Regions from separate parts of the Paenibacillus sp. JT31N17 genome, predicted to be linked through region 3. Evidence: riboswitches for the same ligand, from Rfam matches in the RefSeq annotation. Region 3 holds a riboswitch; each other region holds the start of a gene.
The links. A riboswitch is a leader RNA that binds a small molecule or an ion and turns the genes downstream of it on or off. The one in region 3 is predicted to bind cyclic di-AMP.

Region 1 (7,259 bases), on a different contig from region 3:
GAAATCCTGGAGAAAACCGGGCTGATTGACCGGTCCAGGGATGAAGTGCAGACCTTCTCCGGCGGTATGAAGCGACGCATTAATATTGCGGCAGCCATGCTGCACCGGCCGAAGCTGCTGATCCTGGATGAGCCGACGGTAGGCATTGATCCGCAGTCCCGCAATCATATTTTCGAAATGATCCGCGAGCTCAACAAGGACGGGGTAACGATTATTTACTCCACCCATTACATGGAGGAGGTTGAGGTTCTCTGCAATCAGGTCGCCATTATGGATCAGGGAACCGTCAAAGCAAGCGGATCGCTTGGCGAGCTTCTCGAGCAATACGGGCGCAAATCCATTTATCTGGAAGCCGCCGGGTTGACGGCTCCTCCCGTTGATCCGCAGGTTACTCATACGCGCAAAGAAGGCTCGGGCTGGATACTGGATACGGAGCATGTGGCGGGAGTGATGCAGCGGCTTCTGGGCACAGCGGCCCGGAGCCAGTGGGATGTCAAGCAGCTTGAGGTTGTCAGGCCGTCGCTGGAGAGCGTATTTCTGACGGTTACCGGCACCGCTCTGAGAGACTAGAAGCCCGTAAGGATACAGAAGGGAGATTTTCAGATGAAATCCATTATTATGAAGGAATTGAAATTGATCCGCAAGGATAAGCGCAGCTTTTTCTTCCTGCTGCTGATGCCGGCGCTGTTTATCGTCATGTTCGGGTCCGTCTTCAGCAGTTCGGGAAGCTCCTCGCAAGTTTCCGTCCACGCCGTCGATCTGGATCAGAGCGAGGCATCGCAGGCATTCATGAAGCAGATGGGAAATATTATGGATGTGTCGGCGGAAGACCCGGATAGCCTGAATGAAGGAATTGACAAGATCCGTCAGGGGCAGTATACGGCTCTGCTGGTCGTGCCCGAAGGCTTCGAGCAGGCTGTCAAGGAGGGGCAGACGGCTGGAATCAAGATGTACGAGGATCCCGCATCCGCTATCTCCAATGCCCCGATAACGGCTATATTGGAGAACCTTACAGGCAAGTACAGGGAACAGAAGCTAAATGATACGCTGATCCGGATGGGAGATACCGAAGAACAGGCCAAGCAGGCGCTTGCCTCCCCGGTAACAGTCGAAGCTGTGCCCACAACCTCGGATGTTTTTAATTATATCGACCAGGTTGTTCCGGGCATGACGGTCATGTTCGTGTTCTTTATAATGATTACGATGAGCCGCCGGTTCTTTGAGGAGAAGAAGACAGGACTTCTGTCGCGTATCCGCAGCACGAGTATCAAGCCACTGCAGTATTTGCTCGGAATGTGGATTCCCTTTGTCCTCACCGTTGCTGCACAATGCGTGGTTCTGTTTACCTTCGGCCATTTTGTTTATGATTTGAGTCTTGGCGATTTGTCGGCACTCGCATTAATTGTCCTTGGACTTAGTATTGCCGGGACAGGTCTTGGTCTTGGCCTTTCCTTCATTGTTCCGGGCGAAGGAGCCGCTATGGTCATTACACAGCTTATTTCCATGGGAGGCGCTCTGGTAGGAGGTCTGTGGACACCATCGTACATGCTGCCGGATTCGATCCAGGCCATTGGCCATTTTACACCGCAGTATTGGGCGCAGCATTCATTGGTGGACATTATTGCGCATGGCGCGCATATTGGCGATGTAGCTGGAGCTGTACTGATTTTGCTCACGTTTGGAGCAATCGGTCTTGCAGTCGCTTTTATCCGTCTGCCCGGCTTTCTGCGTTCTGCGGCTAATTAAGGGGATGATCGGTTTGGGACAAATAGCGGCGGAAAACGGGGAGAAGAGACGCATAATCATGTGTCTCTTCTTTTTTTATTATTAGAAATTCGGGAAATGCTTTATTCAGGCGTCCCAAGCGATACGCTTACATCAGGGAGCGAATTATGAGAGACATTTGCGGCTGATGCCAAATTTTGAGGCATGAATAACGATTTTTCCTATGTTAACATGAGTGGCGTCGGGAGAAACCGGCAAAACCCAAAACCAACGAGGAGGAAATAAATTCATGAAAATAAGACCAATTCGAGTGGGAATAGCAAGTGTTCTTGCAGCAAGTGTAATTGTACTTGGAGGGGGAGCAGGCTTGCAGCAGGTCAGTGCAGCTTCTGCAAATACAGCCCCAACTAAAACGTATAATATAGACTTTAACGATACGCTTTCAAAACTTGCGCAGCAATATGGAATTGATCTTGGCAAGCTGCTGCAATCCAACCCTTCCCTGGGTAACGGCAATAATATTTTCCCCGGCATGATCATTAAAATTCCGGTTAATGGCGGATACGGGAATGGTTCAGGTGCTCCTGCTAACGGCGGCAGCGGTACGCCTTCAACTGGCGGCGGCAGCGGAACTCCGGCAACCGGCGGCAGCGGCACGCCTTCAACTGGCGGCAGCGCACCGGCAAACGGCGGCTCAACCACAGATCCGGGAACAGTTTCGCAAAGCGAATTTGCTTCCCAGGTCGTAACGCTCGTCAACCAGGAGCGCAGCAAAGCAGGCTTGTCTTCACTGCAATCCGATGCTCTGTTGACTAAAGTGGCGACTGCCAAAGCGAAAGACATGTATGACAACAATTATTTTGATCACAACTCACCAACCTATGGTTCCCCGTTTGATATGATGAAGCAATTTGGCGTATCTTATAACTATGCGGGTGAAAACATTGCCAAAGGCCAACGTACACCTCAGGAAGTTATGACTGCATGGATGAACAGCCCAGGCCACAAAGCCAACATTCTGGGTGCGAATTACAAAAAAATCGGCGTTGCTTATTACAATGGCGAATGGGTGCAAGAATTTACTTCCTAGAATAACCTATGATGGAAAGGCGGCCAATGCTGGCCGCTTTTTTTGTTGCATAGAGAATTCAAGCTCCTGATGATGGCTACCTCAAGCTTCTCTTATGAGCGACCCAACCAACCACACAGGTTCCGCCCTTCGTTTGACTTGACGCGAAATTAACCGGCGGTTATTATGTAACCAATGGTTATTTAAATTCCAAAGAACGAAACAAGGGGTGTCAAAGTCATGACGACAAGACGAAAAATGCTGACTGAGGAAATGAAGCAGGCTATCCGTCATTCCGCTGCACGGCTATTTGCAGAGAAAGGCTATCCGTCGGTAACGATGCGCGAGATAGCCAAGGAGGCAGGCTGCTCGCATACCGCGATCTATTTGTATTTCAAGAATAAAGAGGATCTGCTGCAGCAGATCGCTATCCCGCCGCTTGCGGAGATGGAAGGCCGGATGCTGGAGAGGCTGGGAGACGCGGACGCAGTCCCGCTGGACAAATTGATTGGCGCCTGCCAGGAATATGCTGTGTTTTGCCTGAGCAATGGCAGCTTCTTCAATGTTCTGATCACATCGGGAAGCGGCAGGGTGGATGAGCCGGAGCCCGAGCTCGAAGTGAATCAGATCCGCAACCGTATATTCGGCCATCTGATTCAGGCGCTGGACAATGTGGTGGATGAAGAGGGTTCTGCTTCCGACGCTGAAGCTGCGCTCAATCATGCGCGCATTTTATTTTATTACATGCAGGGATTCGTCCACACCTATAACGGCAGTCTGGAGTCCATCGATTCGCTTTTGGAGAGGACGCTCCCCATTTACAATCAAGGAATAAGAACATTGGTGGCAGGTATGAAGGCCTAATATCGATAAAAAAACAAGAGATCGGCATTAAAACGCCTTTGTAAATAAGTCCTTTGACATGGAGGGAAATGATAAAATGTTAGCGAATTGATAAGGATACTTCTTTTGAACCTGTCGGGGGATGAGCTTTATGAAGGATCAACAATCTCAATACGAGTCATTTATTTCCACTCATCTGCATCAATTGGTTGATCAGTCGCGAATAGGCGTCTTTCTTTTTCATGAAGATCAAATTTCGTATGTAAATCCGTGTCTGGCGGAGATGTTCGGATACTCCCGTGAGGAAATTATCGGTATGCAGCCCAAGGAACTGGTCTTCGAGGAAGACCGGGCATTTTTCAAAGACAAAATCAGCCGTCGGTTGAGAGGGGAAAGCAGGGGGACCCGCAACTGGCTCAGAGGGCTCAGGAAGGACGGAAGTCTGTTCTACTATGAGGCCAAGGGTATATTGATCGAGTATGATGGCCGTCCCGCGCTAGTTGGAACGCTGACGGATGTCACCAGTACGATTAAAGCGGATGAAATTTTGCGTGAGCATGAACTCAGGTATCAGCGCCTGATCAAATATTTGCCTGAACCCATCGTCGTTCATGACGGTGAAACGATTTTATATACGAATAATGCCGGCCTTCTCCTCTTTGGCGCCACCAGGGTTGAGGAATTATTTACCGTTACCTATATGGATTTGATTTACGCCGATTACCGGCAAATGACGAGCGAACGCATGAGCTTGCTGCTGGCCTCGGATGAGCCTTTGGACTTTATGAAATCCAAAATCGTCAGCCTTGATGGAAGGATCATCGATGTCGAGGTTTCAGGCATCCGGATTCATAATTTTCAGGGACGCCCCTTTGTTGTGCAAAGCGTGTTTCGTGATTTGACGGAGCGCAAAAGAGAGGAAGAAGCGATTATCCGGTCAGAGAAGCTGTCGGTAGCAGGTCAGATGGCGGCGGGAATCGCTCACGAAATCCGAAACCCTTTAACCTCCTTAAAGGGTTTTACGCAGTTTCTAAAAACAAAGGTAAGCGACCATCATGAATATTTCAATATTATGCTTGCGGAGCTGGACCGGATCAATACGATCGTGCAGGAATTTATGGCGTTGGCCAAGCCCCAGGTCAAGCAGTTCAGCCATCATAATCTGGTCTTCATATTGGAGAATGTGATTACGCTGCTGGAAACCCAGGCGATTATGAACAATGTCGAGATGAAAAAGGATTTTGCCGCGAAGATGCCGACGGTATATTGCGATGAGAATCAGCTCAAGCAGGTATTTATCAATTTGATGAAAAATGCCATAGAGGCGATGCCAAGCGGAGGAGATTTATCCATTACCCTGAAGGAGGGGGACGCGGGTATGCTTACTGTCCGCATTCAAGACCAAGGGGTGGGAATCCCCAAGGATAAGCTTGAGCGTCTAGGCAGCCCCTTCTACTCGACCAAAAGCTCCGGCACGGGGCTTGGACTCATGATTTGCTTGCGCATTATTGAAGCCCACCGCGGCACGCTGAAATTTGAAAGCGAGGAAAGCAGCGGCACAACCGTCACAGTTGAGCTGCCTGCCTTTGAATGGGAGACAGAGGGATAAATGAATGGCGTTCAGCCAGTTATTGTTCGCGGCTGGACCTATTTACCAGTGTATTTGGGGGATAGAATTATGGTATCCTTTAACGCGAGCCGAAACTTATCGTACGGGGGATCTTTATGAGGCAGCAAACAGATGCTTTCAGCAAGCCATAATCTGTTTCCTGCCTCGCGGAATATTATCCGAGCCAGTCGAATTGGCAGGGTGAAAATCCGCTGGGGGTGAATCGCTTTGGAGCGGGCATATCCGCTTTGGCGTAGGGTTGAACTCCTCAATCCGAATCCGACAACTAACCTCGCAGGCCGCATGCACAAACAGGCATACTTAACCAATCGGGAGAGAGGCTGCCTTTGTTTGAGCGATGACGGAGTTTGGAGACAGTTCTGTATCAGAACATGCCGATAAACCCGTAAATAAAAAGGAGGACATTTGTTTTGGTAAATGCAAAATGGAAAAAAGGCGCGGCAGCAGCTGTGCTTGGATTGGCAATTCTTGCCCATGCAGGGGCGGCAAACGCTGCAGCGGTATACAAGGCAAAAGACAATGATACCTTCTGGACGTTGTCCAAGCAATTCGGCGTGCAGCTTGATCAGCTGGTGAAAGCGAATCCAGGCGTGGACCCGTCCAACATCTATGCGGGCTTGTCCATTACAGTGCCGGGATCGGCAGCGAAAAAAACGGCAGCAGCTCCGAAGCCCGCGGCGGTCAAGGCGATTAAAATGGAATCCACGGCCAAAGCGCTGCCGAAAAATACCGTGACAGTCAACGGACTTGCCTACAACTATACCGATGTTGTACAAGCCAAAGCAAGCGCCTATACAGCTGATGCATCCGAGAACGGCTGGGGCCCGGTTGACTATTACGGCAACCCGCTCAAGCTGGGTACGATCGCAGTTGATCCCAACCGTATTCCGATGGGAAGCAAGGTGTATATCACCGGTTATGACCATGACGGTTTGCCTGTTGGCGGCATGATGGCCGTAGCGACAGATATGGGGAGCGGGATCAAAGGGGATCGCATTGATATCTTTGTACCGCAATCGCAGGCAAAAGCCCAGGAGTTCGGGTTTCAATATGTAAAGGTTTTTGTTCTGGGCAAATCATAATACTTCAAATATAATCGATCATAAATGAGCGGCGCCCCCTTGCAGGGGCGCCGCTTGGTGGTTTCAGGGCTTTACGCTTCGTGCAGCCGGCTCTCCAAGCAGCTCGGGGAGCGTAACCATTTGATAGCCTTTGCTGCGGAGCAGCTTGATCAGTTTGGGCAGCGCCTCTAATGTTCCCGATAAATCCTGGCCGATGCCTCCGCCTGCATGCTGAAGAATAATAGAGCCGGGCTGCAGGGTTTTCTTGATGTTAAACAATATCGTACTGCTGTCGATGCCCCGCCAGTCAACAGAGTCGACATCCCAGTTGACGGCAATATAACCGTTTTGCTTCATCCATTCAATTTGCCCGGGCAGTACTTCCCCATAGGGCGGTCTGATTAATCTGGGACTATAACCGGCGAGCGGACGCAATATGGCGTCCGTATTGCGGATCTGCTGCTGGAAGGCAAACAGGGAAATACGCGAGAATACCGCATGGTTATAGGAATGGTTGCCGATTACATGTCCTTCCCTGCCAATGCGCCTGACTATGGACGGATAAGAAGCGGCGCGCGATCCGACTACAAAAAAAGTCGCCCTGACTTTATGGCGGGCTAATATATCAAGCACCTTGGACGTGTAGCGGGGATCAGGCACATCGTCAAAGGTAAGCGCAACCTTCCTCTCCTTGCGCGGGCCGCCGATAACGAAGGTCCCGGGATAACGCTGCTGCAGATCTACCCAGGATGTGGCGTCACGGCGCGAAATTTTCTTTTTCTTCTGCTGGCCTGTCTCTCTGCTCTGGAAAGAAGGCTCACTGACGCCGGGTATGCTAAGCGGCAGGCTGCCGGGCTCGTTCTGAAGTTGAATATGTAAGGAAGCCGGGAGCTTATCAAGCGGAGCAGCATGAAGTCTCCGCACCGGATCA
Region 2 (7,259 bases), on a different contig from region 3:
TCATAGCTCCGTCCCCCGGATTCCGCACGCCAGAAGGGAATTTCACTGAAGCGGTTCGGCGCTTCCCTTACATAAACCCGGTCGTTCTGGATGGAGCTGATCATCCATGAGGACGTGCCGAGCTGAAACACATCTCCAACACGGCTCTCGTGGATATATTCCTCGTCCAGCTCGCCCAGATGGACGCGGCTGTCCGCGTGGTGAACCGGATAAGCGGAGCTTTGCGGAATCGTTCCTGCTCCGGTGATTGCGGCCATGGCGGTATTCGCCCGCTTGCTGAGCAGGTCGCGGCTGCGGTCCCAATCCACAAGCGGCTTGGCGAAGGGATAAAAGCCGGTCAGCACCTTCAGCGAAGCCTCCAGACGCCCCATAGGAAACTCGCGGTAGCATTCGCTCCGCGAAATAAGCGCGTGGAGGCGGCCAACCTCCAGATCCTCCGCCGCGACCATCGCTGTAATCTGCTGGGAGAGCACATCAAGCGGTTCCTGCGGCAGTACGATCTCCTCGATATCACGGCGCGTGATATCGCGGCAGAGCACGGCGGATTCCGGCAGCTCGCTGCGGCCGCGGGCCAGGATGAAGCCGCGGCTCACATCGCCCACGGCATGCCCGGCGCGCCCGATCCGCTGAATGCCGGCCGCGGCCTGCTTCGGGGAATCGATCTGAATGACCAGCTCGACATGTCCGACATCGATGCCGAGCTCCAGTGACGAGGTGGCCACGAGGCAGCGAAGCTCGCCTGCCTTGAGCATGCCCTCGATCGTTAGCCTGCGCTCGCGAGCGAGGCTGCCGTGATGGGCGCGCGCCATCTCGTAGCCGGCGTGCTCATTGAGCCGGAGCACAAGCCGCTCGCACAGCCGGCGGCTGTTGACGAAGATCAGCACAGACCGGGCGTCGTTCATTAACTGGAACACCCGGTCAACGATCGGCAGCCAGACGGCTTCGCGGGTCTTGGCCGGCTTGCTGAGGTCGGGCATCGTAACCCGAACCTCAATGGACTTTGATATTCGGCTCAGGACGATCGTAACAGGCCGCTGACTGTAGCCAAGCGGGTGCGGGCACTGCCCGGTCTCTGCACCTGCTCCGGCAGCGGGCGGCAGGGAGCCGCTATTGTGCACGGAATCCGGTATTGCAGGGTATAGAGAACGCCCGCCCGCCTTGCGCCCGGAGCTTGTATCCGCTTCCTGCGGGCTGACGGCTTCCTCCCGTTCGCCGGCCGCCCCGGGAGCGTCCGCGGCTGGATGACCGGCCGCCGCATCGGCCCGCTGCTCCCAGCCTCCGAGGAAGCGGGCAACGCGTTCAAGCGGCTTTTGTGTCGCCGAGACTCCGATGCGCTGCACCGGCTTCGGGCATAACGCACTCAGCCGCTCCAGCGACAGGGATAAATGAGCTCCCCGCTTGTCTCCAGCCAGCCCGTGGATTTCATCGACAATGACCGTTTCCACCGTCTGCAGCATGCCGCGTCCTTTCTCGGAGGTAAGCAGGAGGTAGAACGATTCAGGGGTGGTAACCAGCACATCCGGCGGATTGCGCACCATTCTGGCGCGCTCGCTTGAGGACGTATCCCCGGTCCGCACGGCTGAGCGTACTCCCGGCCAAGCGAGGGTCTCCGCTCTTTGATGCTCTTCATGGAAACGTTCAATGGCCTCCATAAAGCCGATGATATGGTACTGAATATCATTATTAAGCGCCTTCAAGGGCGTAATATAAAGTGTGCGCACACCTGGCTTCCAGCTGCTGCCCGGGGCCGTGGCGGCGATTTTGCCCACTGCGATCCCGTTCAGGCAGGGCAGCAGCGCCGCAAGTGTTTTACCGGAGCCGGTGGGTGCTGCGATGAGCGTATGATGATTGTCCATAATTGAAGCCCAGGCGTCCAGCTGAATATCGGTCGGCTCGCCGAAGGCCTGCCGGAACCACCCCGCAAGAGTCGGATGAAACACCTGCAGCGCAGGGGAAAGCTCTGCCATCACCTAACAGCTCCTTTCATTCATACATCAAGGTTGGGATTGTGGTTATATTATACCCATTTTCCCTCCGATTGCGAGATTCGCCGGCACCCTTCGCACAACGCCCGGGTCTATCGGGTCCATTTTGACGGCATCCAGCATGCACGGGACTGTTTGAATACCGGAACATACGGGGTATATATAAGTGCCGCTTCTTATTTCATACACCCAAATGAAAAAGCAAAAGCCGCAGCAGCTTGTCCAATCGGACAAGCTGCTGCGGCTATGCATCAGCATTCGTTAGCGAACGCTCATTGACACTGATCAACCAGCGTCTTCGCTGTCAACCAATTCATCAGAAGGTTCGTCAGCGTATTTCTCGAATGTCTCAGGGCTCATTACGCGGCGGGCAGTAACATAGCGTTTAACGTAGTAAGAGTCACTGAGGCTGCTAATGGTAACGCCCTTGCTGGAGGAGGAATGAGCAAACTTGCCGTCTCCAACATAAATGCCGACGTGCGAAATGCCGCGACCATTCGTATTAAAGAATACGAGATCACCAGCAATCAAGTCGTCCTTGACTACTTTCTTGCCCAGCTTGGACTGGGCGGAGGATGAATGCGAGATCGAGACGCCGAGTTTGTCAAACACGTACATCGTAAATCCGGAGCAGTCAAATCCTTTGGTAGTCGTCCCTGCCGTGCGGTAAGGAGTGCCGATCACATCACTGATAACGCCGTCCATTTTGGAGTCTGCTAGTGCGCTCCCAACTTGGAACAAGAGTACCAATGCTAGACCGATGAGTAGTGCAGAAACTTTTTTCAAAAAATGTGACCCCTTCCGGTTGCCTGCGAGGTTAGCTGTGGGGTTCGGTTGAAGGCTCCCTATGATACCCTCTGACATTCGTTGCAGCAAATGTCGGGATCAATTCACCCAAGATGGTTCCCCCGCTTCTCATCCAAGAGAATTCGGCAATTTTTTCATGCTGGCATACTAATTCTGTTTTTTTAGCGAATCTCCTTCCAAATTCACAATTTGTTCACAAATTAGAATTATTAGAGTGAAACTTTTTGACAACTCGTCTCGTTATCTTATTGCAAAAAATGCGAAAGGGCCTTCCGGCATTTGCAGGAGCCTTTTTTTTGTGGTCTAAACTTGAGACTTAAGTCCATACCGGCAGATGAATGCTTCCAATTTCACCCGCATTATCGACAATATCTGACTGCGCCTGTTTCTCTAATTCGCCTTTCAGATGTCATATTTTCAAAACAAAGAGGGACCAACCGCATCAAAACGGCTGATCCCTCTTTAATATTTTTAAGTTCTCACCGGCAACTGAACCGACTTCTGCCTGCTGCCTGTTTCGCTAGTAAGAGCGGTGGTCAGGTCTGCTTGGAATGCCATACTTCATATTGCGAGGCTACTGTCCACACTTTCATAACCGTACGAACCAGATGATAGCTTTGATGCAAAATGAGTGCAATCAATCCGGCCCAGAGCATAGAGGCCGAGGCCATGGTCAGACTGAGCGCCATTCCAATGGCCCACATTAGCAGCGAGATGCCGGCCAGCGGAATAAGATGCCGCACCCCGCCCCAGAATGAGCGAAGCGCGCCGTTTCCGGACACAACGCCGAACTGCATGGCGAGGAAGAGCAGGTGGAGCAGAGCCGCCCACACCAGCCAACCGCCGGCCCAGGGCCCGACCTTGTTGGCGATGTCCGCCAGACTGCCGCTGCTGAGCAGGGCATCAAGCGCTTTGGGCAGCAGCCAAACGCCCGGAGCCAGCGTCAAGGCCGTTTCGATGCCGTAAAGCAGTGCAATCGGCTTCCACGCCGTTCGGATTCCTTTGATAAATCTTGTGCCGTTCTCATCCTGGGCATGATGCAGGGAATGGAACAGCCCGGCGTTCAGGAACGGGGTCAGGAGCATGCGCCCGAGCAGCAGACTTGCGAAGAGCCAGATATAGGGACGAATGAGATCGGTCTTGAGCAGCTGGAACTGCGCCTCCGTCAGGAAAAGCGCCACAGCTCCGTCCGAGGGTGCGCTGTCCGGGTAACGCTTCAGCAGCGGGACCATAATTCCTTCAACCGAACGGTAGAGGAAGAAGCCCCACAGCAGCTCGTACAGGAACAGCATAATAATGATGTAAAAATGCTTCATCGTCAGATGCCAGCCTTGCTTCACATGATGGTTCATGCAAGCCTTCACCTCCTTTTTTCTCCATTTGTTTGGCGGGTACCTGCCGGCTCCAGGCCGCCAGGCTACCAGGCAAGGGAAGTGAAGATCCCCTCCAGCAGCTTGGCGACGCCAATGCTCCAGCGCGTTTGTACCTTCTCCGGAAGCTCGGCTTTCATGAAATTGTTAATATGCTTGTTGTCGAGCACGTTCTCATTCTGTGGATCAATCGCTGCCCAAAGCAAAGGAGAGGAATGCACCAGCTTATATTGAATGTGCATCTGCGCCGCATCCCAAACCTTCGGCAGGGTCGTCCCGTCGGCAAACTGGAAAACAATCGGGACAGGTCCGTAGCTGCCGCCATTCTTGCGGATCAGCACGGTTGACTCATACTTCACAGTGCCGTTTTCCTTCACAGGCTTGACCGCAATCGATTCAACCGAATAGTCGGACATCTGATTGCCGTAGACAAACTGGCTGAAATAATCGTTCCACTTGGTCTTGGTGACCTGCTCCACAACATGCTGGAAATCCGCCGTGGACGGATGCTTGAACTTGTATTTCTGGAAGTACGTCCGCATGATCTTGCTCATGATCTTCGGACCGACCTGTTTCTCGATGCCGAACAGGACGAGCTTGGCCCGCATGTACACATTTTCCGCATAATGATTATGGCTGTGGTAGGACCAGGAAAGCTGCTTGAGCGGTGCGGGATCGGTCATGTAGCTGGCTTCCACAGGAAGATTGGGAGCTACGCCGTATTCGCTCTCCATCACCTTGTCCTCGGAGTAGGAGGTGAAGCCTTCATCCAGCCAGGCTTCTTCGAACTCATTGGATGCGACCATGCCGTACCAATATTGATGGCCGATCTCGTGAACGACGGTGCGCTCCAGATCGTAGCCGGGATTGTCCGTCTCGGCGGCGAACGAAGTGATCAAGGTCGGATATTCCATTCCTCCCGCCCCGTTGCCGCCTTTGGGGGGGACGACGATCGAGAGTGTGGAATAGGGATAAGCCCCGTACCACTGGGAATACTTGGCCAACGCTGATTTGGCGGCATGCATGTAGCGGTCCTTGAACTTGGCATGCAGCGGGTCGAGGTACAGCTTGATGCGGACACCGGGGACATTGTCGGTCGAGAACGGTTCTTCCGCATAGACAAAGTCGGGAGAGGCGCTCCAGCCGAAATCATGAACATCGTCCGCATAGAAGGAGAAGATTTTCCGTTTGTTGTCAGCTGCGGCAGGCTTCGTCTGGAATCCGGTTGCGGCAACCTTGTAGGAGGCGGGCACATTGATTTTTACGCTGTAAATGCCGAAGTCGCTGTAAAATTCAGAATTGCCATGGTACTGATGGGCATCCCAGCCTTCGGTCGTTCTCCCCCTGGTGCCTACCGTCTCATACGCGGCAAGCTTCGGAAACCATTGGCCGGCCATAACGAAATCCCCCATGTAGCCCATTCGTGCAAAGACTTCCGGAAGCTTGACCTCGAAGGCCATTTTGAGGGTGACGCTTCTTCCGGGCGCTACCGGCTCGGGCAGGCGGAGCTTGGCCAACGTTTGATCATTCGCATTGCCGTCATCGGGCTGCACATAATGAAGCCTTGGCAGAAGGCTGTCATTCTCGCTGGTGACCAGCGAATTGATCCGCATGTAGCCGAGGCTTGCTTCCGTGGCCTTGTCATTCCTGAGCTGGCCGCCGGATTCGCGCATGAACGTCGAGTCTTTGGACTGGAATGCGTTGGGGTACAGGTGAAAATACATCTCGGACACCTGCTGTTTGCCCGGGTTTGTCCATGTGATCGTCTGCAGACCCTGCAGCGTATGCGTATCTTCCTGCAGCCGGACATCAATCTGGTACTCGACGACCCGCTTGCTGAGCGGCGCATCCGGCCCGGGCTGCACCACCGGGTCGGGTTCCGGCATATTGATGCGCGGCGGAGGTGTCTTGGGCGACGTATCTGTTTTGTCGGGGGCAAAAGCATACGTATATTGCGAAGCCCAGGCATCCCCGAATCCATACTGGGCACTCACGCCGAGCAGGACGGCAGCTATTGCAAGGAGCAGCAAACGTTTGGTGTGACGTGGCGTCATTGAACCATTCCCTCCCGTTGACAAGCATCTACAGCATGTATATGTTGGCTTTTCCCGGATTATTAGCTAAAATGGAATTAAAGTGTGGACAGGCGAAGAAGCCTTGTCGGACGCGGGATTTGGAATCATTGGCGAGCATGCGCGGCAATAAACGGGCGATGCTTTTAAAATATAAGAAAGTATAAGATTTCATCATACTTTGCTTATATTTCTGAGGGAAGAAACCTGGCTTAACTGCCAGAGGGCGGCGGCAGCCGTTTTTTCCTGGCGGCATATACGGGCTTGCAGAGAAGGAGAGTGGAACCACAGATGACCGAACAGGATCAAGGACAGGATAAGAACCCGGAACAGGCGGCGCCTGCGCCGGAGAAGAAAGAGAAGAGGCAGCTCTCGCTCAATGTGGTGAGCAATAAGGAGCATCGGGGCTTCGGGGCGGGAACGATCGACCTCAGCGCGGTGTCATGCGTCATTATCGATCAGGGCGAGGCTTATATTGATGTAGGCGCCATGCACGCCAAGAGCAAGGTGGAGAAGGGCATCAAGTTCAGCCCGGATAAAGAAACGGTACCGAACGGTCGTCTTTGCTGGATTGTGTGGGTAGCGGTTGACCGGAATGAGGAAGGCTCTTATTATGCGGGAGCGACGGCCTGCCCGATGCTCGTGGATACGGAGGCGCGCCGCGGGTGGAAGATCCTCGCCCAGCATGTGAACAATCTGGACTATGCAATCAAGCGGCGCTTCGTGCTGAGTGAGCTCTCAGCCGAGGAGAAGGCTGCGCTGCGCAAATTGCTGATCGCCAACAACGAAGAGTGGTGGGACCGCTCGCCGGAAGAGCTGAAGCAGGGGCTGGCTTAATTGAAGCAACAGCTGCAGGCGGGCATCGTCGCTTGGCTTTCAATCCAACGCGTAACGCTCCGCGGCGCTGTTATGCTCATGAAAGCCTATGAGATTGCAGCAGGCGATTCTATCAGCAAGGGGCAATCCGCTGGCTTCGCCGACAGGATGTCGATCAGCGAATGGGCCAGGGATTATGTGGATGCGGC
Region 3 (7,259 bases):
ACAATATCATCCCCGTTATAATGTTCTGCTTAAGGATGATAAGACCTTTCCTTATATTAAAATAACCAATGAAAAGCATCCCAAGCTCGAAGTCACGCGCCGCGTCGTGAAGGATAAGGGAAAATATTTCGGGCCGTATCCCAACGCTTATGCCGCGCAGGAAACGAAGAAGCTGCTTGACCGGCTGTATCCGCTGCGCAAGTGCAATACGCTGCCTGACAAGGTATGCTTATATTATCATTTGGGCCAATGCATAGCGCCATGCGAGTACGATATCGCTCCCGGAACCTATGAGGCGATGACCCAGGAAATTACGCGTTTTTTGAACGGCGGCCACGATGAGGTGAAGAAGACGCTTCAGGCCAAAATGGCCGCAGCCGCCGAGGAGCTGGAATTTGAGCGGGCCAAAGAATTCCGCGATCAGCTGGTGGCGATCGATGCGGTCATGGAGAAACAGAAAATCACATTAGCAGACGCCATGGACCGCGATGTGTTCGGTTATTTCACCGACAAGGGCTGGATGTGTGTGCAGATCATGTATATGCGCCAGGGCAAGCTGATTGAGCGCAGAGCGACCTCATTTCCTTATTATGGCGAGGCTTATGATGACTTTATGACATTCGTGACTCAATATTACAGCGATAATCCGGCGCTGCCGAAGGAAATCCTGCTGCCCGCTCCTGAAGTGGCGGCTCTAATGCAGGAACCGCCGCAATTTGACAAGATTGACGCCCCACAGGAGCAGGACACTCTGAACGGGGATGGAGAGATGCCTGATACAGCTCCGGAGCAGACTGGCAAAGACGATAATGATGAGGCTTTGCCGGCATCCGTAAGAGATGTGACGGGCACCTCATTGCAGACGTCGGGAGAGGCTGAGGAAGACGAAGCGCTGCCGGCAACCGTGGCCGATGAGGTCGGCTCATCTCTGCAGAAATGGCTCAAGGTCAAAGTATTCGTTCCCCGGCGCGGGCGCAAGCGCGATGTTGTCGCGATGGCTGTCAACAATGCCAAGGTCACGCTGGATGAGAAATTCCGGTTGATTGAGCGGGATGAAGAGCGCACCCTGAAGGCTTCCGAGAGTCTGGCCGCCGCGCTTGGACTTTCTGAGATACGCCGCATTGAGGCGTTCGACAATTCCAACATCCAGGGCACGAATCCGGTTTCTGCAATGATCGTGTTCACGGACGGGAAACCGGATAAGAAGGAATACCGCAAATACAAGGTGAAAACGGTCCAGGGGCCGGATGATTACGAAACGATGCGCGAGGTGGTCAGGCGGCGTTATGAGCGGGTGCTCAAGGAAGGGCTGCAGCTTCCCGACCTGATCGTTATAGACGGCGGCAAAGGCCAGATATCGGCGGCGCTCGATGTGCTGGAGAACGAGCTTGGCCTGTACGTGCCGGTCTGCGGCCTGGTGAAGGATGTCAAGCATAAGACGGCTCAGCTGATGATGGGGGACCCTGCGGAGATTGTGCCCCTTGCGCGCGACAGCCAGGAGTTTTATCTGCTGCAGCGCATTCAGGATGAAGTTCACCGCTTCGCCATATCCTTCCACCGGGAGCAGCGGGGCAAGTCCATGATCGCGTCCAAGCTGGACTCCATCCCCGGTATCGGGGAGAAACGGCGCAAGCTGCTGCTCAAGCATTTTGGCTCGATCAAAAAAATAAAAGAAGCCGGAATTGAAGATTTCCGGCCTCTGTCCATCGGCGAAAAGCTCGCCGCACAAATCATTGAAGCGTTGAGGGAGGAGCCGCAATAAGCGGTCTCGTCCTTTTTTTCTTGTCATGCAGGTAGCGCAGTCCCCATGCGATGGGAATAGGCAGCAGGATGTAGACGATGCCCATGATGATATTGCCCGGCGTTCCCGTGAAGATCAGGGAAATAGCCATCATGATGCTGTCGAATACGGCATGGGCGAATACGACCGTGAGAAAACCGTACCGCAGAAACATGAAGCTGAAGATAAGCCCGATAACGGTCAATTCAAGCAGCCGTGTGGTGGAAGGGAAAATGGGATATGTAACATGGCCAAGCGCCCATATAATAGTGGGAATAAGCGAAGCGACGAACGTATTGTTGAACCATTTTTTGAAAAGGCCGATTCCGAAAAAACGGTACAAAGCCTCCTCCGAAATGGCGGCGCACCAGGCCAGCATGGGGAAGATCCACAAAATGCCCAGGTTGTATGGAGACTGCGTGACATCCGAGGTTGACCATGCGCCGGTAACATTCACCAGCACGATGAAGATGACGGTCTGCAGTCCCAGCAGCAGGAAAGCAATCAGATAACCGAGCCACATGCTGCGCCATACATGATCGCCATAACCCTCCTCTCCCATTCGCGGCCACATCCGTTTGCCCATTGAGTTCCACAGGGCGTCGCCGCCGACAAGGGAGAAATAAACGGCAATGCCCATCACAATCGTGACGACACAGGTAATGCCGACATTAATGGCCGCGTAGGCCATCGCATTAGGGTCCTCGCCGGCACTCGCCAGCAGACCGTCCATGAGATTGAAGTCATTCGCCAAATACATGACGAGGAACAGCAGAGTCAGTACAATACCGCGTGTAAACGAGGAATGCTTGCGGTAAAGCGCGGCATAGACGATTGCAATGACGAACAGGACAAAGGAAAGCAGAATGCTGCCGAGGAGGGACAGGAAAGAAGCAAGCTTCTGCTGGGCCTGGACATAGCTCGAATAACTGGCCGGAACCGTGAAGCCGGGCTTGTATTCGGCAATGATGAGCGTTCCATCGCTTGTTTTCTCTGTTCTCATCGCAAGCATCAGCTGCGATTCTCCGATCGTATAGCCGTTAACCTTGTACGAGATCCTGCCTGTTTCCGGGTCTGCCTTGGTCATGCTTAGTTCATTCGCTTTAAATCCTTGGGAGACGGCATATTTCATAGCAGCGTCGCTTATCTGGGTCGCTTGCGGGATAGTGGTATGGATCTCCTTGTATTGGTTCCAGCCGACAACCTTGGCTTCCTGCATATGCACATAAATAAAAATCTGGCTGCCGTCAGGCATCGCCGCCGTGACCTGGAATGTGTCGGTGGGGAAGCGGCTGTCATATTTCTTGTCGTAGGTCTCGGTCTGCTTTTCCTTGGACAGATAACCGTAAAGCATCGAATCGGATTGGTGAACCGCATGGATGCTCTCCGGCAGCTGCTTGAATTGCTGCAGGGCAAAATCCTCAGCAATCTGCTCGGCTTTGCTTTTGGCGATTACCTTCTTGCTGCCCGAGTCAAAAAAAGACTCCGAGGTTTGCGGTACAACTTGTACGAGCAAATAAATAACAATGCCAATGACGCCTAACCATGCATAGAATTTCCAGTTGGGCCGCAGCTGATAAACATTCATGTTTGCACCTCTAATCTCAATATACAAGCAGTAAACCGCATACATCTACCTTATCATAGTTGTCTCGATAATTTCCATGCGAATGCTCGCAAATACGTTTTGTGGTCGAGTTAAATGGACAATAATGAACAGGATGTGCCGATTTGGGCCCGAGGGTCGTCTTTTTTGCCTGAAAACGGTTCCTTTCCTCCTTAATTGTCGTTTGTTTTTTCCAGAACAATGCAATTATAATGTGTATCAATTGCATATGAAAAGCCGAATTTCGAAATGAAAACGGGGGAACCATACAGCTGTCTTGAACGGGTCGCTTAAGCTTATGCGATTTCATTAAAGGACAGCACGGGGTGAATTTCAACAAGCAGCGTAATTTTGAACTGCTTGTGAATAGGGCAGCTGTTCAAGCCCGAATCCGTCAGCTAACCTCGCAGGCTTCGTGGAACAGGACTCAAACGCATTGGCACTTGGGCTTCCAGTGCTTTTTTTGTGCGCGCAAACAGCCAGGAGGGGTGGGACAAATCCTACGATGCTATCTTTTTTCAATATTTCCAAATGGTCGCCGCCCCGTATATTGGTAACGGGCTTTGCGCTCATTATTTTGCTTGGAGGCTTGCTGCTCTCCATGCCCTTTGCCTCGCGGGATGGCTTACCGACGCCATTTATCGACGCGGTATTTACAGCAACAACGGCAACGTGCGTGACGGGGCTCGTGACTGTGGATACAGGCAGCCACTATTCGGTTCCCGGCCAAATCATTATTATGATGCTGATTCAGCTTGGCGGTCTCGGCTTTATGACCATGGCCACTTTGTTTGCTCTTGTTCTGCGCAAGCGCATATCCCTGAAGGAACGGCTCATTCTGCAGGAGGCGATGAACCAGACCAGCATGGAAGGCATTGTGCGTCTCATACGCAAAGTGATTTTGTACTCGTTGACCATTGAGCTCGTTGGCGCTGTCCTTTTTGCCATCCGCTGGTCGTTTGATATGCCGCTTGGCAAGGCAGTTTATTTTGGCATTTTTCACGCGATTTCATTCTTTAATAATGCGGGCATCGATTTATTCGGCCAGTTCGGGGTTCCGTATGTAAGCCTTACGGAGTATGTTAATGATCCTTTGGTCAATATCGTGACGATGCTGCTGATCATAACAGGCGGGATCGGTTTTATTGTTATCTCGGATCTCGTAGAATATCGCAATAATAAGAAACTTTCGCTTCATTCCAAAGTAGTACTGTCTATGACCGGCTTTTTGATTGTATTCGGAACGGTTGTTGTTTTTATATTCGAGTTCACCAATGCCAGGACACTCGGTTCCCTTCATTGGGGCGGCAAAATATTGGCTTCCTTCTTCCAGTCGGTTACTCCGCGTACAGCTGGCGCCAATACGCTTGACCTTGCCTCACTCAGGCAGGCCACACAGTTCCTGACCATTATCCTGATGTTCATCGGCGCTTCGCCGGGTTCTACAGGAGGCGGAATCAAGACCACAACCTTCACGACTCTAATCGGTGCGGTTATTGCCATGATCCGGGGCAGGGAAGATATTGTGCTGTTTCGCTACCGTCTTGCCCGTGAGCGCATTTTCAAAGCATTGACCATTACCTTGTTATCGCTTTCCCTTGTCATTGTCGTCACCATGGTGCTCTCCACGACTGAGGATCAGGCCTTCTTGAAAATCCTGTTCGAGACTACCTCAGCCTTCGGGACAGTAGGCTTGACGCTTGGCATTACACCGGAGCTCTCCACGGTCGGCAAGATTATTATCTGCTTGACCATGTTTGCCGGCAGGCTGGGTCCTCTGACACTCGCCTATGCGCTTGGGCCGCGTTCGGAGAAAGAATTATATCGTCATCCGGAAGGCAAAATTATTATTGGATAGGGGAAATTATTACACGATGAAGAATCATCAGTTCGTCATTATCGGACTTGGCCGCTTCGGTTCAAGTTTGGCCAGGGAATTAGTGGAGCTTGGATATGAAGTGCTCGGCATTGATAAGGACGAGGAAGCCGTTCAGGATATGAGTCAGCATCTGACGCATACCGTCGTGGCGGAATCAACGGACGAGGAAGTGCTGCGGTCGCTTGGCGTACGCAATTTTGACTGTGGTGTTGTCGCTATCGGCGATGATATTCAAGCGAGCATTCTGACGACTATTTTGCTTAAGGACCTGGGCGTGAAGAAGGTCGTGGCCAAGGCGATGAGCGAGCTGCATGGTCGGGTGCTGGAGAAAATCGGGGTGGACCGCGTAGTCTATCCGGAGCGGGATATGGGCATTCGTGTCGCGCATCAGCTGGTGTCGCCTAATCTGCTTGATTATATTGAATTGTCAAAGGATTATACGATTGCCGAGCTGGCGGTGCCAAAATGTCTTAACGGCGTATCCCTGCAGGATCTTAATCCCAGAGCTAAATTCGGCTGCAGCATTGTTGCAATCAATAAGCCCAGAGGAATCATTATTGCTCCTACTGCAACCGATGTGCTCGCTGAGAAGGATGTCATGGTTGTCATCGGGACCAACCAACAGATTGAACAATTCGAGGAGTCCGTTACCCGTTAGGGGAAATCAGCGACTGCTTCATTATGAAACGGGCGTGAAAGCGGCAAATGGAGACATCAACTACAGAAACAATTCATCACTTGTTTTTACTGCTGCTCACGATTGTGACGGCTGGCATGATCGCAGGAACGCTGGCATCCAGACTGCGGCTACCGGATGTTGCCATGTATATAATCGTGGGAATGGCAATCGGACAGGGTTTCCACTGGATTAATGAGTCAAGCGGCTCGCTGATTAATCAATTGATCCTTGTAGCCGGTTCTTCCATCATTTTGTTCGACGGCGGGAGAAATATCGGTTTGAAGGGTCTGAAGCAGGTGGGCTGGACGGTTGGTCTGCTCAGCGTACCCGGCGTGCTGATCACAGTTGGCATTGTCGGGGCGGCGGTGCATTTGCTGTTTGGCATTGATTGGCTGTATGCGCTGCTTGCCGCATCGGTCATCGCTTCCACAGATCCTGCTTCTATCATACCTGTGTTCCGGCAAGTGACGATTCGCAATCGGCTACGCGAAACGGTTGAGAGTGAATCAGCCTTTAATGATGCGACAGGATCGATTATTACGTTCGCTCTCCTGAGTGCGGCTGTAGGGGATTCAGCGCTTTCTGCCGGCGTCATAACATGGGATTTTATCCGGACGGCATTCGGCGGCATTGCCGTTGGATTGGCTTTGGGGATTATTATAGTCGGTCTGGTTGCCCACATCCGCATTGGTGTGCTGCGCGATTACACAACCATCGCCATGATCGCTACTGCGCTTGGCGCGTATCTGATTGGCGACATGCTGCATGTGAGCGGATTTATGGCTACCTTTGTAGCGGGACTGATCTGGGGGAATTCGAAATCCTTCGGAATGGATATGGCGGGCAAAAAGGAAGAAATCAATCATTTTTCCAATAATATAACCGTTATGATGCGGATGCTGATCTTTATCCTGCTTGGCAGCCAGGTGGATTTCAGGCTGCTGGCCGATTATTGGTGGCAGAGCCTGCTTGCGGTGCTTGTGCTGATGTTCATTGCCCGTCCAGCGACCGTGCTTGCTTCCGCGCTGCCGGACCGCAAGTCCCGGTGGAGCCTGAAGGAAATGACCTTCATGATGTGGGTGCGGGAGACTGGCGTTATACCGGCCGCTTTATCCGGCATGCTGGCGGGAATGGGGGTCAAGCACGCCGATATTATTGCATCGGTAACCTTTATGGCCATTATGCTGACGATTCTGCTACAGGCAAGCACCACTGCCTGGGTGGCCCGAAAGCTCGGAATGGATTCGGAAGCGGAAATTGGCAAATAATAAGGAGAGGGCGCCGAAGCTGCCTTCTCCTTTTGTTTTATTTAACT
Region 4 (7,259 bases), on a different contig from region 3:
TTCCGGAAGGAGACATTTGAAAGGCTTGCCTATGGTCAAACACATTTGAAGGCGGATCAGCGGTCCAGCCGGGACCGTTATTACCATCCCTGTTATCATGCTGACGCCTTTTCGGAAAATTGTTTTTCATCCCCCGGTTGGGTTGAAAAAGCGTTTGAGGATGCCAAAAAGCGTTTTGAACAAGAGCGGAACAACTCCCGCCGGTCACATGGGCCAGCGGGAGTTTTGCGTACGGCTTGCATGGTAGACATTGGGTCGATTAGATTAGCCCAATCAGATCAAGCCTTTGCGGTGCAAGATCGTCAGCACCCGGTAGAAGTCGCAGGAGCCGCCTGGCGTAGTATCGACAATGCCTGCTTTCTTCGCAGCGACTGCGCCTCCATGGCCCATTCCGGAATCGTTTCCATAGATTGTCTGCCCGCGAGCTCCGCTACTTTTGCTTTCAATTCTTCAAAGGCGGCTTTTTCTTCCTTGGTCATCTCTTCGTCACCCTCCTCCTCCACAATCCCGGTCTCGTCGTATTGGATCAGTCCATTCAACTTAATAATGGAGATCAGCTTGGCGGCATAGTCGGGATCAGTCGCATACCCGCACATATAGAAAGCCCAGCACTGCCCGGCTGGTGTTGTCGCAGCTCTTACAGGGGCATAGCGGCTTCTGGCAAGCAACAGATCCTGATCCTTATAAAAAGCTGTAGACGCTATCGTAAGCTCTGAATGAAGTGACGACATTAACCGCCTTGCCCCCGTATATTTCCCAGGTTCCTTTGCTTGCCATTTCTCCCGTCCAATAAGCGTTTGGCGCGCCGCTGCCCACCTTGTAGCCGCCCAGGTTGTTCCAGCTGTTAAGGTTTCCTTCCGTTTCCAGCCAGCTTTGGGCAAGACGCACCGAGGGCAATAGCGGCGATTCTTCCCGCCTGACCTGGAGAACGACAGGAGCCAGGAGTGCGAAGAAATCCGCTTTTGTATATCTCATCGTGAAATTTTCTCCTTGTGATAAGCTTGTCACGCTTGTCATACTGTTTCGTATTCAAACACACCTACTTTAATCGCGGCATGTGTGGACATCATGTACTCTTCATTTTCCGGACTGTACAAGTCTGTCAGAGTAAACTTGCGAGTTTCATTCTACCCGTCCGCCATACTCAAGTCTGTACTCAAAAAAATGAGTATTTATTTCATCCGGAATATGTGCTGATCGGCTGATGGCTGCAGCAGGATCTATGGAATTCTAATGGGAATTTTCGGAAAATCATGCTACCATGAAGGAAAACCCGCCGCTTAGGGTGGATTGACGGGTAGGAAAATAAAATATGATCTATTCGGCCATTATTGATCTTTTACTCGCAGCCATGATTTATTTCTACGGCCGCAAACACGAAGCGACCAAATGGGCGGTATTATTTCTATTTTTCGCTGGGCTTGGCAGTTTTTCGGATGTCGCTCAGGCACCTGTATGGCACAGTCTCTTCTTCTTCATCCTCCAGGCCTGCACCCCTTACGGCTTCATCATGTTCTCGATCGTTTATTCCGAAACCGCGATTCCCCGCGTCAAAAACATACTCACCTACGCGCTTGCGCTACCGATTATCATGACGCTGCTTATTACGCCGATGAGACCCGATATCCGGATGGATTTTCTCCTCCTGCTCTTCTGGGCGGTTCCCTATTATCTGGCCGGATGTTTTCTCATTATCTACGCCTATCTGAAAGAAAAGAACCCGCTTAAAAGAAGAAACCGTCTCATAACCGTCTGTTTTGTTGTTCCTCCCGTCATTATGATTGTTGTGGTCAATCACTTCGAAAGAGCTGTGAATACGTTTGGCAGCTACCGGTATATCAGTTATTTCGTCGTCATCGCTTTTGCCGTATTTATTGTGTCTGCGATCCGGTTCGGCGTGCTTGGCGTAAGAATCAAATTTGAAAAGCAGCTTCACGATCAGACGATAAAGGGAATTGCATCGGGGGCGGCCATGCTTAACCATGCCATGAAAAATCACATCACAAACATTGATATGCTGACAGGCCGTTTGAAAGAGCATGTACAGAACCGGCTGCATGAACAGGCGGACGAGGATATTGCGGTTATTCAAGCGGAGACGAGACAGATGATGCATATGGTGAAACGCATCAAGAAACATATAGAAGATATCGAAATTGTCGAAGGACCTGCAAGCTTGTCCGACATTGTCGCCCAGGCGCTGCTATCCAACCGTTATTTGCTTGAGCATAAAAGGATTTCCGTACTGACGGACTATTCTTTGCCCTGCAATTTGATTTGCGACAAGCTCCACCTTCAGGAGGTATTCGCCAATCTGATCCGCAATGCTGTTGAAGCGGTGGAAATGGACAATGGCATGCTGGCAATAAGAATACATGAGAGCAAGAAAGACTTCCTGGTTGATTTCTCCAACAATGGCAGGGGAATTGACAAGGAGACCCGCGCGCAGCTTTTCGAGCCGTTTTTCTCCACCAAGCACCATGAGGATAATTTTGGGCTGGGTCTGACTTATTGCTACCTGATCATGCAAAAGCACGGCGGAAGCATTGATGTGTCAAGTCAGCAGGCAGGAGCTACTTTTTCCATTCATTTGCCGAAGACACGCCGGGCATAAATAAATGAAAATGAAGAATAACGATTTGATTCAATGTCATTTGGCGCGGTTAATATTGTTACATGACCCCCCATTGATATAGTTTCATTTGGTCCGCGAAAGCTGCGGGCCACTTTTTTTGTTCACTTACTGACACAATCGGCCATTCCAGTGCGCGCTCACCCGGCTCATCTTGTTGGGGAAACTGAATCCTGACGCAGATAGAAGAGCGATTATGAACAGTTTCATCGATTGATTCCGTTTCCATGTACGAAATAGGGTCAAAAACCCGCAAATACCCGCCAAAATTGAATTTTACTTTAAAGGGTGGAAGGCGTATTATTTCTCTCAACAACTTCATACTCGTATGAAAACGCTGAATTCCCGCTAGGGAAACGGGGGAACCAATTAGAAACCATTCTATGGTTTCACGGGGTTAATCCTACTATTTGCTTGGCAAATACAGGGACGGGCACTCTCAAGCCCGAATCCGGCAGCTAACCTCGTAAGCGCATTGAGAGAGAACCGCACTCAAATCCGCCCGCAGCCCATATGTGCTGCCAAGCAGCCTGGGAGTAGAGATTCTCTGCTTTTCGGGCTTTTTTTTGCCTAAATTTGTTAAAGAACAAGGAGAGCGGTCAATATGATCGTATTATCAGATTCCCTGCCCCGTCTGAATGTCCGGCTTCAGCAAAAAATTTGTTTTATGGAGATGTTTCTGTATGACAGCATAACTGTCGCGAAGGCCGTACCGCCGGGAGCTGAGGCTCGCGGAACCGGTATTATTTTGCTCAATTTGACCAGCAGTGGCATATCCGGCTGGAGCGGATGCCCCGTTCCGGATGCACAGCAGCGATTCGATATTCTTCAATGGTCATCCGAATTTTTGCAAATGAAGGGTTTGTCTGTTGGCGAATGCCTTTACCATGTCCAGACGAAATGCGGCTCATGGAGCAAGGAGAGAAGAGAGCTTGCCGAATCTGCACTGCTTGCGCTTGAATTTAAGCTTGATCATCCCATTCATCTGAACACGGGCAAAAACAAGAAATGGGACCGTGCCGAGCTGTTTGATCGATCGCAATCATACTGTTATTATGCTTTGGACTAATCAGAGAAGGGAATGAGAACGGATGCTGGAACAGCTCTATCACGAAATTGAAAAAGCTTATATGGAATGCGAAGCGGAAATTTCGGAGATTCGTCCGGAGGAGATAGAAGTCAGAATCATCCGGAAATATCTTGTCATCCTGGCCAAATACGGCCCTGCTGCGGAAGATTCGGTTCCAGTTCTGGAGGGAGCGGGAATTTCCTTTCACCCTTTGAATGATCCGGAGCTCGAACAGTTCCATTCCCGGCTGAAATTGAAATTGGCGGAGCTGACGGAATGCCCCGTTCTCTCCATTCAATCGGATATAAGCGCCCACAAAGGGGAGAAAATGGAGCTGATTCTGTTTGGCTGCGATATTGAGAGCCTGTATATTCAGGATTGATTCTTTGGAAAACCACCTTGCGTCACCAAAAAAAACTTGCCGCATCATATCCAGCGAACGCCTATGGCACAAGCTGCATACAATGTATGACTTTTTACAGGCAAGAGAGGGTGATTCCAGGTGGAATTTCAGCTTGTCCCGCTGCATTGGGTTTACCTCGCCTTTATCGTCTTCATAATGGCTCTGCTCATCAAAAGGCGGGATACGACCTTAATTTGTGTGGTTGGTATTTTGGCGCTTGGTCTGCTGGCAACAGAAAGCCTCAGCGGATCAGTCAGCGGTATTTTCAACAGCTTTATCTATGCAACAAAAGAGCTGATCGGCACGATTTTTATTATTTCCATCATCGTCGCCATGAGCCGAATCTTGATTAAAACCGGCGTCAATGAGGTAATGGTAGCTCCACTTACGCGGTTCTTAAGGACGCCCGCTCTCGCCTATTGGGGCATCGGTTTGATTATGATGATTACGTCCTGGTTTTTCTGGCCTTCTCCCGGCGTTGCGCTTATCGGCGCTGTTCTGCTGCCGGTTGCCGTAAGAGTGGGGCTGCCGGCGCTCGGCGCGGCCATGGCCATGAACCTGTTCGGGCACGGGATTGCGCTTTCCGGAGATTATATTATTCAAGGCGCTCCGAAGCTGACTGCAGATGCAGCCGGGCTGCCGGTCTCGGAAGTAATGGAGGCGAGCATTCCCCTTGTAATCGTCATGGGTCTCGTCACAACGGTAACGGCATTCTGGATGATGCGGCGGGATATGAAGAAGGGAACGTGGAGAGACGGCCTTGTATCAGGGACAATCAGCGGGCACACGGCGAACCAGAGCGAAGGGCGCATCACCCTGCCTCACAAACAAAAGCAGCTGCTTGCCGTGCTGATTCCCGTGCTTTTCGCTATCGACGTGGCAGCCATGTTCATTCTGAATCTGCAGGGCGGGGACGCCACGGCGCTTGTAGGCGGCACTGCCGTGTTGATCCTGATCGGGGTCACGATGCTTGCTCACCGGAACCGGGGTCTGGAGGAAACCACAGCTTATTTGATCGAAGGTTTCCAATTCGGCTTCAAGGTGTTCGGTCCAGTCATTCCGATCGCGGCATTCTTCTATCTGGGAGACGCCGCTTTCACGGAAATGTTCGGCAATGTGCTGCCGGAGGGCTCTCACGGCATCGTAAATGACCTCGGGGTCGCGCTTGCCAACCATGTGCCGCTTAATCAGGCAATTGGTGCCGTAACGCTTACCGTGACCGGCGCGATTACGGGGCTGGACGGCTCCGGCTTCTCCGGACTATCATTGGCTGGTTCGATCGCCCAATTATTCGCATCCGCAATCGGAACCGGAGCGGCTACGTTGACGGCTCTCGGTCAGGTTGCCGCAATCTGGGTCGGCGGCGGAACCCTCATCCCCTGGGCGCTTATTCCGGCAGCCGCCATCTGCGGAGTTGATCCCTTCGAGCTGGCCCGCCGCAATTTGAAGCCGGTGCTGCTCGGACTTGCCGTGACGACGCTCGTCGCGATGTTTATCATTTGAGGTTGACGCTTGTTATGAGCGGTGGGCCGTTATAAAACGCAATAAACCCGATAAAGAAGCATAAGCTGCCCCTTTATCGGGTTTATCCGTCTTCGGCAAAGTTAAAGCTTATGTCCGCTCTTTACTGCGGCCGCGTAAGCCTACCAAACCGAGAAGTCCAAGCAAACCAAGCCAGCCCCAGTCCATATCATTGTTGTCATCGGCTGCATTGGCTCTTATGTTGTTGGCTGTAGTTGTCCCATACGTATTCATTCTAGGGTTTGTGCCAACACCTGCGGTATTGCTGGTTCTGTCAACCATTCCATTGTCCGTCCCCAGGTTTGTACCGGGATACGTTGTGCTGTTGTTCATGTTGGAGCGGTTCATGTCATGAGCAGCAAAAGCTGGCACCAGCAGCATAACAGAAAGTACCGCACATACGAACAGGCTTGCGATCATCTTTTTCAAGAGAAGACCTCCATTTGGGATACATGATTGTGTTCCCTCTTGTTTTCTCCTCTTGGCGATGCTTTTATGCAAAAATTTAATCCAAACTTATCCGCTCCGTTGGATTAGCTATAGAAATCCCGTGCATTATGAAGCAATATGGAAGCTGCCTCACCGACAGGTAAATCTTTCAGGGAGGCGATTGCCATAGCCACGTCCCGTACCATGGCCGGCTTGGTGATTTGCCCGGTGAAAGGACCTTCGAACGGCCAGGGACCGTCCGTTTCCGTCATCATCAGTTCAATGGGATAAGCGCTCACCATCTGCCGGATTTCTTCTTCATAAAGCACATCCGGTGTTACCGACAGAAAGTAGCCGGCTGCACGCATCCGCTCCAAAGTGGCTTCGGAGCCTTTGAACCAATGGAAATGCGCTCGCCGGACGCCGTGCTTCTCCAGAATATCGCAGGCTTTGTCTCCATCCTCGTAGACCGCGTGCAGAACGACCGGACGGTCCAGTTCGGCAGCCAGAACGGCAAATTGATCAAGCGCCAGCAGATAAGGACTCTCATCAAAGTCCAATCCCGCTTCACGGGCTTCCATACGCGAATAATAAGGCAGCCCAACCTCCCCGATTGCAAAAACCTCATCGGCCAGATGGCGCTCTCTGATCCATTGTACAAGCTCCTGCAGCTGACCCTCGCCAGGAAGAAGCTGCTCGGGATGAAAGCCATAAGCCGGAATCACTCTTCCCGGATGCCTTGCGGCAATTTCCCGGTTTATTTTGCAGGAATCCAGATGCATGGATACGGCAACGACTGCGGCAATTCCGTTGTGGAAAGCTCCATTCAGCAAACTCTCCCGTTCCTCCGGCGCATATAAATCCACATGCACATGCGCATCGATATACAAGCCTTCGTTCAAGCCGGTATTCCCTTTCAATGCATAGCCTCCTCCTTGCGCTTGCTCTCAAACGTTCCATCCGGCTTGAGAAGCTCATAAATTTCCAGCTTCATGGCATTGAATACCGGTTCATTCCACAGCTGCTCCCCGCTGCGCGGGCGCGGGAAAGGAACCGCAACTTCCCGGAGAACGACGGCCGGAGAAGCCGACAGCACAATGATGCGGTCCGAGAGCAGGAGCGCCTCTTCAATACTGTGAGTGACAAACAGGACAGACCGGCGGTGTTCCTCCCACAGGGACAGGAGCCAGGTTTGCATTTGCAAT

Region 1: linked by a shared signal. The riboswitch ahead of AC0YOB_RS21700 (3D domain-containing protein) and the one ahead of AC0YOB_RS30245 (TrkH family potassium uptake protein) in region 3 are both predicted to bind cyclic di-AMP.
Region 2: linked by a shared signal. The riboswitch ahead of AC0YOB_RS33000 (C40 family peptidase) and the one ahead of AC0YOB_RS30245 (TrkH family potassium uptake protein) in region 3 are both predicted to bind cyclic di-AMP.
Region 4: linked by a shared signal. The riboswitch ahead of AC0YOB_RS13995 (hypothetical protein) and the one ahead of AC0YOB_RS30245 (TrkH family potassium uptake protein) in region 3 are both predicted to bind cyclic di-AMP.

The regions. Positions count from the first base shown of each region.
Region 1 is NZ_JBWDNP010000007.1:22,258-29,516, reverse strand. It holds gene AC0YOB_RS21725 (ABC transporter ATP-binding protein) at 1-570, shown strand, start outside; gene AC0YOB_RS21720 (ABC transporter permease) at 604-1,746, shown strand; gene AC0YOB_RS21715 (CAP domain-containing protein) at 2,015-2,815, shown strand; gene AC0YOB_RS21710 (TetR/AcrR family transcriptional regulator) at 3,035-3,658, shown strand; gene AC0YOB_RS21705 (PAS domain S-box protein) at 3,789-5,246, shown strand; cyclic di-AMP (ydaO/yuaA leader) riboswitch at 5,324-5,562, shown strand; gene AC0YOB_RS21700 (3D domain-containing protein) at 5,678-6,349, shown strand; gene AC0YOB_RS21695 (polysaccharide deacetylase family protein) at 6,413-7,259, opposite strand, start outside.
Region 2 is NZ_JBWDNP010000018.1:51,896-59,154, reverse strand. It holds gene AC0YOB_RS33005 (DEAD/DEAH box helicase) at 1-1,967, opposite strand, end outside; gene AC0YOB_RS33000 (C40 family peptidase) at 2,271-2,771, opposite strand; cyclic di-AMP (ydaO/yuaA leader) riboswitch at 2,777-2,930, opposite strand; gene AC0YOB_RS32995 (hypothetical protein) at 3,329-4,144, opposite strand; gene AC0YOB_RS32990 (M1 family metallopeptidase) at 4,210-6,216, opposite strand; gene AC0YOB_RS32985 (YwhD family protein) at 6,526-7,071, shown strand; gene AC0YOB_RS32980 (S-layer homology domain-containing protein) at 7,072-7,259, shown strand, end outside.
Region 3 is NZ_JBWDNP010000014.1:123,169-130,427, reverse strand. It holds gene uvrC (excinuclease ABC subunit UvrC) at 1-1,762, shown strand, start outside; gene AC0YOB_RS30250 (CPBP family intramembrane glutamic endopeptidase) at 1,731-3,368, opposite strand; cyclic di-AMP (ydaO/yuaA leader) riboswitch at 3,612-3,814, shown strand; gene AC0YOB_RS30245 (TrkH family potassium uptake protein) at 3,892-5,244, shown strand; gene AC0YOB_RS30240 (potassium channel family protein) at 5,261-5,923, shown strand; gene AC0YOB_RS30235 (cation:proton antiporter) at 5,971-7,212, shown strand.
Region 4 is NZ_JBWDNP010000003.1:469,762-477,020, reverse strand. It holds gene AC0YOB_RS14010 (hypothetical protein) at 303-731, opposite strand; gene AC0YOB_RS14005 (hypothetical protein) at 682-975, opposite strand; gene AC0YOB_RS14000 (sensor histidine kinase) at 1,313-2,614, shown strand; cyclic di-AMP (ydaO/yuaA leader) riboswitch at 2,958-3,121, shown strand; gene AC0YOB_RS13995 (hypothetical protein) at 3,237-3,701, shown strand; gene AC0YOB_RS13990 (hypothetical protein) at 3,724-4,083, shown strand; gene AC0YOB_RS13985 (hypothetical protein) at 4,261-5,607, shown strand; gene AC0YOB_RS13980 (WGxxGxxG family protein) at 5,716-6,045, opposite strand; gene AC0YOB_RS13975 (TatD family hydrolase) at 6,159-6,974, opposite strand; gene AC0YOB_RS13970 (ABC transporter ATP-binding protein) at 6,971-7,259, opposite strand, start outside.